3 regions of the Pengzhenrongella sp. genome follow, and region 1 is predicted to be linked to each of the others. Evidence: predicted binding sites of a transcription regulator. Region 1 holds the regulator's gene; each other region holds the start of a gene.

The links. The regulator LexA, encoded in region 1, represses DNA repair genes until DNA is damaged. The targets are predictions, from matches to a motif close to TCGAACANNTGTTCGA.
Region 2: VIM26_RS10965 (replicative DNA helicase) is a predicted target of LexA. The motif match lies at 1,820-1,835, and genes of this name have one in related genera.
Region 3: uvrA (excinuclease ABC subunit UvrA) is a predicted target of LexA. The motif match lies at 1,661-1,676, and genes of this name have one in related genera.

What each region holds. Positions count from the first base shown of each region.
Region 1 is NZ_DATCNW010000032.1:28,459-31,735, forward strand. It holds gene nrdR (transcriptional regulator NrdR) at 1-506, opposite strand, end outside; gene VIM26_RS01785 (LysM peptidoglycan-binding domain-containing protein) at 759-1,091, opposite strand; gene lexA (transcriptional repressor LexA) at 1,402-2,112, shown strand; gene VIM26_RS01795 (hypothetical protein) at 2,132-2,338, shown strand; gene VIM26_RS01800 (EAL domain-containing protein) at 2,331-3,277, opposite strand, start outside.
Region 2 is NZ_DATCNW010000187.1:21,624-24,900, reverse strand. It holds gene rplI (50S ribosomal protein L9) at 1-50, shown strand, start outside; gene VIM26_RS10970 (MATE family efflux transporter) at 227-1,570, opposite strand; gene VIM26_RS10965 (replicative DNA helicase) at 1,864-3,277, shown strand, end outside.
Region 3 is NZ_DATCNW010000161.1:2,605-5,881, forward strand. It holds gene uvrA (excinuclease ABC subunit UvrA) at 1-1,640, opposite strand, end outside; gene VIM26_RS09155 (glycoside hydrolase family 15 protein) at 1,775-3,277, shown strand, end outside.

The sequences.
Region 1 (3,277 bases):
CCGCTCACGGCGTCTGACACACCCGCATCGCCGGGCACAGCCTCGGCGTCCCGAACTGCCTGGTGCTCAGCGCGGAGCAACGTGATCGCCGCCTCGAAGTCCTCGAGGGAATTGAAGCCCTGATAGACGCTCGCGAACCGCAGGTACGCCACCTCGTCCAGGTCGCGGAGCGGACCGAGGATCGTCAGCCCGATCTCATAGGCGTCGAGCTCGGCGCTGCCGGTGCTTCGGATGGTCTCCTCGACCCGCTGGGCGAGCAGGGCGAGATCATCCTCACTGACCGGCCGCCCCTGGCACGCCTTTCGGACGCCGGTGATGATCTTCTCGCGGCTGAACGGCTCGGTCGCTCCTGATCGCTTGACCACGGACAGGCTCGCCGTCTCGACGGTCGTGAAACGCCGGTTGCACTGCGGGCACTGGCGACGTCGGCGGATCGAGGCGCCATCGTCGGAGGTCCGCGAGTCGACAACGCGGGAATCCGAGTGGTGACAGAACGGACAGTGCACGCCAACCTCCGCTCGGTGGATCTTCCGGTGGCTGTTCCGGCGAGGGCGGTCGCCCCGATCAACTAGATCTGGGCAGCGCGACGGATCCCGGCCCCACATCTGGGGAAAACCTAGAGGTCCACGCGCCCGGACGCAAGGCAGCACCGCAGGGGGCCGCGCGCAACGCACCGCAGGGCGCCGTGCGCAACGCACCGCAGGCGCCACCGCAGGTGCCGGCGCACAAGGCACGAGGCGCCGCGCGCACGGCGACTCTCAGCGCGCCGGCACCAGGATCTGCCGGCCCGCACGCAGGCCGCCGTCGCCGAGACCGTTCAGGGCCACGAGCTCGTCGACCGTATCTCGGACGTCGTCGTGCGGGGCGGTGTAGGCGAGCGCGATGTCCCACAGGCTCTCGCCGGTACTCACGGTGTACGTGTCCACCGGGATCGGGTCGGCGGGCGCACCGGCGACCGCTCGGCCGCCGATCAGCACCACTGCGAACGCCACGAGCACCGCGAGCCCGCCCAGCACGCGGCGTCCGCGTGCCGTGAGCGTCAGCTCGATCTCGCCACTCATGCCCATCGGGTGCATCACTGCTGCGCTCATGTCCCGCTCCTCTTCGGCTGGTTGCTCGATCGGCACGTGGAGATCTTGCCGTCGAACACCTGTTCGTCGAACGTCTGTACGATGTCTAGCACGTGTTCCACCGGTTGTCGAGACACGATCGAACAGATGTTTGAAACATTGCCCTTTGCCTCCTAGGCTGTGGGTACGGAGCAAGCGCACCACGAGCCACCCACACGCTCGGTCGGGCGGGCACGCTAGGAGGAGGAGATCGGTGACAACTCACGGGAGCATCCCGGGCGGACCGCAGGAGCCAGGCAGTCCCCGAGTCAAGGGACACAGTCGCCAACCGCTGCACGCCCTACCGGTCGGTCCGCCGGACAGCGACGGCCTCACCGCGCGCCAACGGCTCGTCCTGGAGACGATCCGGTCGTCGGTCACGAACCGTGGCTACCCGCCGAGCATGCGCGAGATCGGCGAGGCGGTCGGCCTGGCCAGCCCGTCCAGCGTCAAGCACCAGCTCACGGCGCTCGAGCGCAAGGGCTACCTGCGCCGGGATCCGAACCGTCCGCGCGCGATCGAGGTCATGCACCCGGACGACTCACGGCCGATCCAGGCCCTGAAGCCGGCCGATGGCGAGGCCGAGTCGTTCGGCGAGGAGTATCTCGCCGCACGGGACGGCTCCCCGACGCCGTCCTATGTACCGGTGGTGGGTCGGATCGCCGCTGGTGGCCCGATCCTGGCCGAGCAGATCGTGGAGGACGTCTTCCCCCTGCCCCGTCAGCTCGTCGGTGACGGCGACCTGTTCCTGCTCAAGGTCGCGGGCGACTCGATGATCGACGCGGCGATTTGCGACGGCGACTGGGTCGTCGTCCGACGCCAGCCGGTCGCCGAGAACGGCGAGATCGTCGCGGCCATGATCGACGGCGAGGCGACGGTCAAGACGCTCAAGCGCGTGGACGGCCACGTGTGGCTGCTGCCGCACAACCCCGCGTACTCGCCGATCGACGGTGATGCCGCGCAGGTGCTCGGTCGTGTCGTCAGCGTGCTCCGGAAGCTCTGAGAGCAGCGGGAGGCTCACGATGCCCGGACGGATTCGCGACCCCGGCCCCAAGGCCATCCGGGCCGGGCTCGGTCAGGTTCACCATGACCCGCCCGCGCCCGCGCAGGGCGGCGCGGGCGCGGGGCCCGCGGCAGTGCCGGACACCGACGGCGAGCCTGGATCGAAGCCGGTCGGGTCGCCCGACAGCTCCTCGGTCGACGACGCGGCGGAGCCCGGACTCACCTAGGATCGGCACTCGCCGTCACGCCATCGGGCACGGGCACAGCGTGCTCCTCGAACGGTGCCGGGATCGAGAGGTGGCCGGAGATCCGGTCTGCGGCGACGGGTGTCGAGTACAGGTACCCCTGGCCGAGGCGGCACCCCATGGACCACAGCTCGTCCCGCTGCCCAGGCTTCTCGATCCCCTCGGCCACCACCTCGAGGCGCAGCGAGTGGGACAGCGAGATGATCGCGTTCACGAGCGCGCCGGCGTCGGGGTCGCCCAGTCCCAGCCGGTCGACGAACGCCTTGTCGATCTTCAGGATGTCGAGCTGGAGCTGCTGGAGGTACGCCAGGGAGGAGAAGCCGGTGCCGAAGTCGTCGATGGCCAGCTTGACCCCGGCATCGCGCAGGGAGAGCAGCTGCTCCGAGACGGCGGGCGGGTCGAGGGCGAAGATGCTCTCGGTGAGCTCGAGCACCAGCTGACCAGGACGCACGCCGTGGCGGCGCAGCACCGAGCGGACCTCATCGACGAAGCCCGGCTCGCGCAGCTGGCGAGCGGAGACGTTCACGGACATGCGCAGCCCCGGACTGCCGGCACCGGCCCAGGACTCCAGCTGGGCGCAGGCAGCGTCCAGCACCCAGGCACCGAGCTCGACGATCAGCCCGGTCTCCTCGGCCAGCTCGACGAAGTCGATGGGTGGCAGCAGGCCCCGACCGGGGTGCTGCCATCGCACGAGGGCCTCGCAGCCCGTGATCTCGCCCGTCTCGATGGCCACGATCGGCTGGTAGAGCAGGACGAACTCGTCGCGCTGGAGCGCACGTTCGAGGTCGGTCCTACGGGTGAGCCGGTCCAGCATGCGGGTGCTCAGGTCCTCCTCGTAGCGAACGACCTGACCCTTGCCCCGCTCCTTGGCCGCGTAGAGCGCCAGGTCGGCGCACCGCATCTGCTCGGTCAGGTCGAGCG
Region 2 (3,277 bases), on a different contig from region 1:
TGCACCCCGAGGTCACCGCGACCATCTCGCTGACGGTCGTCGCTGCCTGACCGCAGCAGCTGCTCGGGCGCCTAGCGCCCGCTGAACGATCCAGCAGGACCCGTCCCCCTCGAGGGACGGGTCCTGCTGGCGTTGGCGCCCGGGGCGGCCCGGTCCGGCCCGCTTTTCGGAAGAATTGGTGCGCCAGTCGCGCCATTTCTTCCCGTTCCCGCGCCCGACGACGGGGTCAGGTGCCGGTGACCATCCAGGTGGAGCCGCGGGCGCGTAGGCCCGTCGTGAGGGCGCGGGCCAGCATGAAGACGCCGGCGAAGGCCGACCAGAGCCACGCCAGGCCGGTCACGCCGTCGGGCGCCCAGGCGCGGACGGCGAGGGCGACCGGCACGAACGCGACGAGAGTGAGCATGCCCGTCGCGGCGAGGTAGCGGCCGTCCCCGGCGCCGATCAGGACGCCGTCGAGCACGAAGACCCAGCCGGCCATCGGCAGGAAGACCGCGACGATCACCAGCGTGACGGCGACCGCGGAGCGCACCTGCGGGTCGGGGGTGAACAGCGGCGCGAGCCACCAGCCGCTGACCGCGACCGCGACGCCGAGCACGACCCCGGCGCCGGTGCCCCAGGTCAGGGTGCGGCGCAGCACGGCGCGCGTCTGGGCGACGTCGGCGGCGCCGAGCGAGTGCCCGACGAGCGCCTGCGCGGCGATCGCGAGGGCGTCCAGCGCGAGTGCGATCAGTCCCCAGATCGAGCTCACGACCTGGTGCCCGGCGAGGGCGACCTGGCCCAGCCCGGCCGCCACGAACACGGTGAGCAGGATCGCCAGGCGCAGCGAGAGGGTCCGCACGAGCAGCGGCGCACCAGCCCGCGCGGTGGCCCAGATCCCGCCGACCGCAGGGCGCAGCGACGCGCCGGCCTTCCGCGCACCCCGCACGACGACGATCGTGAGCACGAACGCCATCGCGAGCTGCGCGATCGCGGTGCCGGCGCCGGAGCCCGCGATACCGAGTCCGGCTCCGTAGACGAGCGCGACGTTGAGGATGGTGTTCGCGACCGCGCCGGCGGCGGCGACCCACAGGGGCGTGCGGGTGTCCTGCAGGCCGCGCAGCGCGCCGGTCGCGGCGAGCACCACGAGCATGCCCGGCAGGCCCGGCGCGGACCAGCGAAGGTACGTCACGGCGTGCACCGCGACCTCGGGCGTGGCACCGAGGGTGGTCGCGGCCCAGGGCGCGGCGAGCCAGGCGACGGCGGCCAGGAGCACGCCGAGGCCGGCCGCGAGCCACATGCCGTCCACCCCGAGGGTCAGCGCGCCGGTCGGGTCGCCCGCGCCGATCCGCCGCGCGACGGCGGCCGTGGTCGCGTAGGCGAGGAACACGCACAGCCCGACGAGGGTAAGCAGGACCGTCGAGGCGAGGGACAGCCCGGCGAGCTGGGGCGTGCCGAGATGACCGACGATCGCGGAGTCCGCGAGCACGAACAGCGGTTCCGCGACGAGGGCACCGAGCGCCGGGACGGCCAGCGCGAGGATGCGGGCGTCCAGGGCGCGGTCGCTCCGTCCACGCCTTGGATCGGGTTTCAAGCAATCTCCTGTCCACAACCGGTGCCTGGCATCGGTGCCGCTCACGCCCGGGATCGGCCGACGTCGTCCACGATATCCACAGGGATGTCCACCACTTGTGCACAACCGCATGCCGGACGGTCCACAGGTTGCCCACAGGTGTGCACACAGGGCGCGTTGTGGTCTCCCAGCAGGACGCCTAACCTCGCGTAGGCGTTGACCCGGAGTCCGGAGCGCGGCTTACGGGTATTGACTGTCCGACCCTCCAGGTAGAACAGCTGTACAACGAAGTGCAATGAGTCTGGGGTGGGCTGGTGTCGATCGACGAGCTGGAGCAGGGTTACTCGGCAGGCGCGGGTCGGGGCGGGTTCGATCGGACGCCTCCGCAGGACCTCGCGGCGGAGCAAAGTGTCCTCGGCGGCATGATGATCTCCAAGGACGCGATCGCCGACGTCGTCGAGCAGCTCCGCGGCACCGACTTCTACAAGCCCGCCCACGAGGCCGTGTACAACGCTGTCCTGGACCTCTACGGCCGCGGCGAGCCGGCCGACGCCGTCACGGTCTCGGCCGAGCTGACCAAGCGCGGCGAGATGGCCCGCATCGGCGGCGCCCCGTACCTGCACACGCTGATCTCGATGGTGCCCACCGCGGCCAACGCGGGGTACTACGCCCGGATCGTGCGCGAGCGCGCGGTGCTGCGCCGACTCGTCGAGGCGGGCACCCGGATCGTCCAGCTCGGCTACGCGACCGAGGGCGGCGACGTCGACGAGATCGTGAACAACGCGCAGGCCGAGGTCTACGCGGTCACCGAGCAGCGCACCTCCGAGGACTACCTGCGCCTGGGCGAGGTGATCGGCGGCACGGTCGACGAGATCGAGGCGGCCGGGCACCGTGGCGAGGGCATGATCGGCGTGCCCACCGGCTTCGCCGACCTCGACAAGCTCACCAACGGGCTGCACCCGGGCCAGATGATCGTGCTGGCGGCGCGGCCGGCCATCGGAAAATCGACGATGGGGCTGGACATCGCCCGGTCCGCGTCGATCAAGCACAACATGACCTCGGTGGTCTTCTCCCTCGAGATGAGCCGCAACGAGATCACGATGCGCCTGCTCTCGGCCGAGGCGCGGATCCACCTGCAGAAGATGCGCAACGGTTCCATGGGTGAGGACGACTGGCAGAAGCTCGCCGGCACCATGGGCAAGATCTCCGAGGCACCGCTGTTCATCGACGACTCGCCGAACATGTCGCTCATGGAGATCCGCGCCAAGTGCCGGCGCCTCAAACAGAAGCACGACCTCAAGCTCGTGATCATCGACTACCTGCAACTGATGAGTTCCGGAAAGCGCGTCGAGTCGCGCCAGCAGGAGGTCTCGGAATTCTCCCGCGCGCTCAAGCTCCTCGCCAAGGAGCTCGAGGTCCCGGTCATCGCGATCAGCCAGCTGAACCGTGGCGCCGAGCAGCGTACGGACAAAAGGCCCGCAATGAGCGACCTTCGCGAATCGGGTTGCCTGACTGCCGATACGCGGATACTGCGCGCCGACACCGGCGCCGAGACGACGATGGGCGAGCTGTACGCGCTCCGCGCCACCGACGTGCCCGTGTGGGCGCTCGACGCGCGTCTGATGTACGTCCGGCGGCACCTGACGCACGTCTTCTCCACGGGCGCCAAGCGGGTGCTGCGGATACGGCTCGCCTCGGGCAAGACGATCACCGCGACCGCCAACCACC
Region 3 (3,277 bases), on a different contig from region 1:
TTGCCCAGGTCCCGCAGCCGGGTCAGCGTCTCGACGAGGCGGCGGTTGTCCCGCTGGTGCAGGCCGATGCTCGGCTCGTCCAGCACGTACAGCACCCCGACCAGGCCGGAGCCGATCTGGGTCGCGAGCCGGATCCGCTGCGCCTCGCCGCCGGACAGCGTGCCCGCGGGACGCTCGAGGGAGAGGTAGTCCAGCCCGACGTCGAGCAGGAAGCCGAGCCGCGTCTGGATCTCCTTGAGCACCTGCTCGGCGATCGCCCGCTCCCGCTCACCGAGCTCGAGCCGGTCGAGGAAGTCGCGGGCCTCGCGCAGGGGCAGCGCGCAGACCTCGGCGATGGAGGCGCCGCCGACGCGGACGGCGAGCACCTCGGGCTTGAGCCGGGCGCCCTCGCAGACCGGGCACGGGACCTCGCGCATGTAGGCCTCGTACTTCTCCTTGCTCCAGTCCGACTCGGTCTCGCCGTGCCGGCGCTGCAGGAAGGTGATCACGCCCTCGAACCCGGTCGAGTACTGCCGCTCGCGGCCCCACCGGTTCTTGTAGCGGACCTTGACCTCGTGGTTCTCACCGAACAGCACCGCGTCCTTCGCGCGCTGCGGCAGGCCGCGCCACGGCACGTCCATCGAGAATCCGAGGTCGCCCGCGAGGGCGGAGAGCACCCGTGTGAAGTACTCCGAGGAGATCTGCGACCACGGCGCGACCGCACCCTCGGCGAGGGACAGCTCGTCGTCCGGGATCACCAGGTCGGGGTCGACCTCGAGGCGGCTGCCGATGCCGGTGCACTCCGGGCACGCGCCGTACGGCGCGTTGAACGAGAACGTGCGCGGCTCGATCTCCTCGAGCGCGAGCTGGTGGTCGTTCGGGCACGAACGGTGCTCGGAGAACCGTCGCTCGCGCTCCGGGTCGTCGGCGTCCGCGTCGACCAGCTCGACGACGAGCAGGCCGCCCGCGAGGCCGAGCGCGGTCTCGACGGAGTCCGTCAGGCGCCGCTGCACGCCCTCGCGGGCGGCGAGCCGGTCGATGACGACCTCGATGTCGTGCTTGAGCTTCTTCTCCAGCGCGGGCGGCTCGGTCAGCTGGACGACCGCACCGTCGACCCGGGCCCGCGAGAAGCCCTTGGCCTGGAGCTCCTTGAACAGCTCGGAGTACTCGCCCTTGCGTCCGCGGACCACCGGCGCGAGGACCTGGTACCGGGTGCCCTCGGGCAGCTCGAGCAGCTTGTCGACGATCGCCTGGGGGGTCTGCGCCTGGACGCGCTCGCCGCACTGCGGGCAGAACTGGGTGCCCGCGCGCGCGAACAGCAGGCGCAGGTAGTCGTAGACCTCGGTGATGGTGCCGACGGTCGACCGCGGGTTGCGGTTGGTCGACTTCTGGTCGATCGACACCGCGGGCGAGAGCCCCTCGATGAAGTCGACGTCGGGTTTGTCCATCTGCCCGAGGAACTGCCGCGCGTACGCGGACAGCGACTCGACATAGCGACGCTGCCCCTCCGCGAAGATGGTGTCGAAGGCCAGCGACGACTTGCCGGACCCCGACAGACCCGTGAAGACGATGAGCTTGTCCCGCGGGAGATCGAGGTCCACGTTCCGGAGGTTGTGCTCGCGCGCACCCTGCACTACCAGTCGATCGTTCACCTGGCCCATGGTACGGCGAATCCGGTGATACGTACACCTGTTCGAACTCACTTTCGACATGTCGGCGCGTCGCTACGGGGGGCAGACTGGCTCGGGTGCCCCCTCGCAAGCGCGTCAGCGCGATCGCCGCCGCCCCTACGGGCGTGAACCACACGCCCCTGCCGTCGACACCGATCGAGGACTACGCCGTGCTCGGCGACGGCCAGACCGCGGCGCTGGTGTCCCGGACCGGGTCCGTGGACTGGATGTGCCTGCCGTCGTTCGACTCGCCGGCGTGCTTCGCGGCGCTCCTGGGCGGGCCGGAGCACGGGCGCTGGCTGCTCACCGTGCCCGATGCGACCGAGGTCACCCGCCGGTACTCCGGCAACTCGTTCGTGCTCGAGACGACCTACGTCTCGCCGTCGGGCACCGCGGTGGTGCACGAGGCGATGCCGCTCGGGGACGGCCGCGCCGACCTGGTGCGCCGGCTGGAGGTGCTGTCCGGGACGGTCACCGTCGAGCACGAGTGGATCGTGCGGTTCGGCTACGGCGCGTACGTGCCGTGGGTGCGCCGCATCGAGGACCCGGACGGGAACGTGGCGATCCGCGCGATCGCGGGGCCGGACGCCCTGCTGCTGCGGGCCGACCGGCTGCCCATCGCGACGGCGGGCCGCCGGCACCGCGACGTGTTCGACCTGGCCGCCGGTGAGAGCGTCGAGTTCGCCGTCACCTGGACCCGTTCCTGGGATCCCGCGCCCAAGCGCGTGCCGATCCAGAAGCGCCTGGACCAGACCCGCACGCGCTGGGCCGACTGGGCGCTCAGCTGCGAGTACCACGGCTCGTACCGCGCGATCGTGGTGCGTTCGCTCCTCGTGCTGCAGATGCTCACCGACTCCGAGACGGGCGGCATCGTCGCGGCGCCGACGACGTCGCTGCCCGAGCAGCCGGGTGGCGAGCGCAACTGGGACTACCGGTACTGCTGGTTGCGCGACGCGGCGCTCACGCTCGAGGCGCTGCTCGAGTACGGCTACCGCAGCGAGGCGACCGCCTGGCGGGACTGGCTGCTGCGTGCGGTCGCCGGCAGCCCGCGCGACCTGCAGATCATGTACGGCGTCGATGGGCGGCGCGACCTGCCCGAACGTGAGCTGACCCACCTGCCGGGCTACGCGGGATCGCGCCCGGTCCGGATCGGGAACGCGGCCGTCGAGCAGGTTCAGAACGACGTGCTCGGGGAGGTGATGTGCGCCCTGCACATGGCGCGGGACGCCGGTCTCGAGGACACGACCGACAGCTGGTCCCTGCAACGCAAGCTCGTCGAGGACCTGGAGCGCCGCTGGCGCGACCCGGACCGCGGCATCTGGGAGGTGCGCGGCGACCCGCAGCACTTCACACACTCGAAGGTCATGGCCTGGGCGGCGCTCGACCGGGGCGTGCGCGCGATCGAGGAGCACGGCCGGGCGGGCCCGCTCGAGCGCTGGCGCGCGGTGCGGGACGAGATCCATGCGGACGTGCTGGCCCACGGGTACGACGCCGACCTCGGCACCTTCGTCCAGTACTACGGCGCGAAGCACACCGACGCCGCGCTGCTCCAAATGGTCCAGGTCGACTTCCTGCCCGCCGACGACCCACACTTTCTGGGCACCCTGGCGGCCATTCGCGCCGAGCTG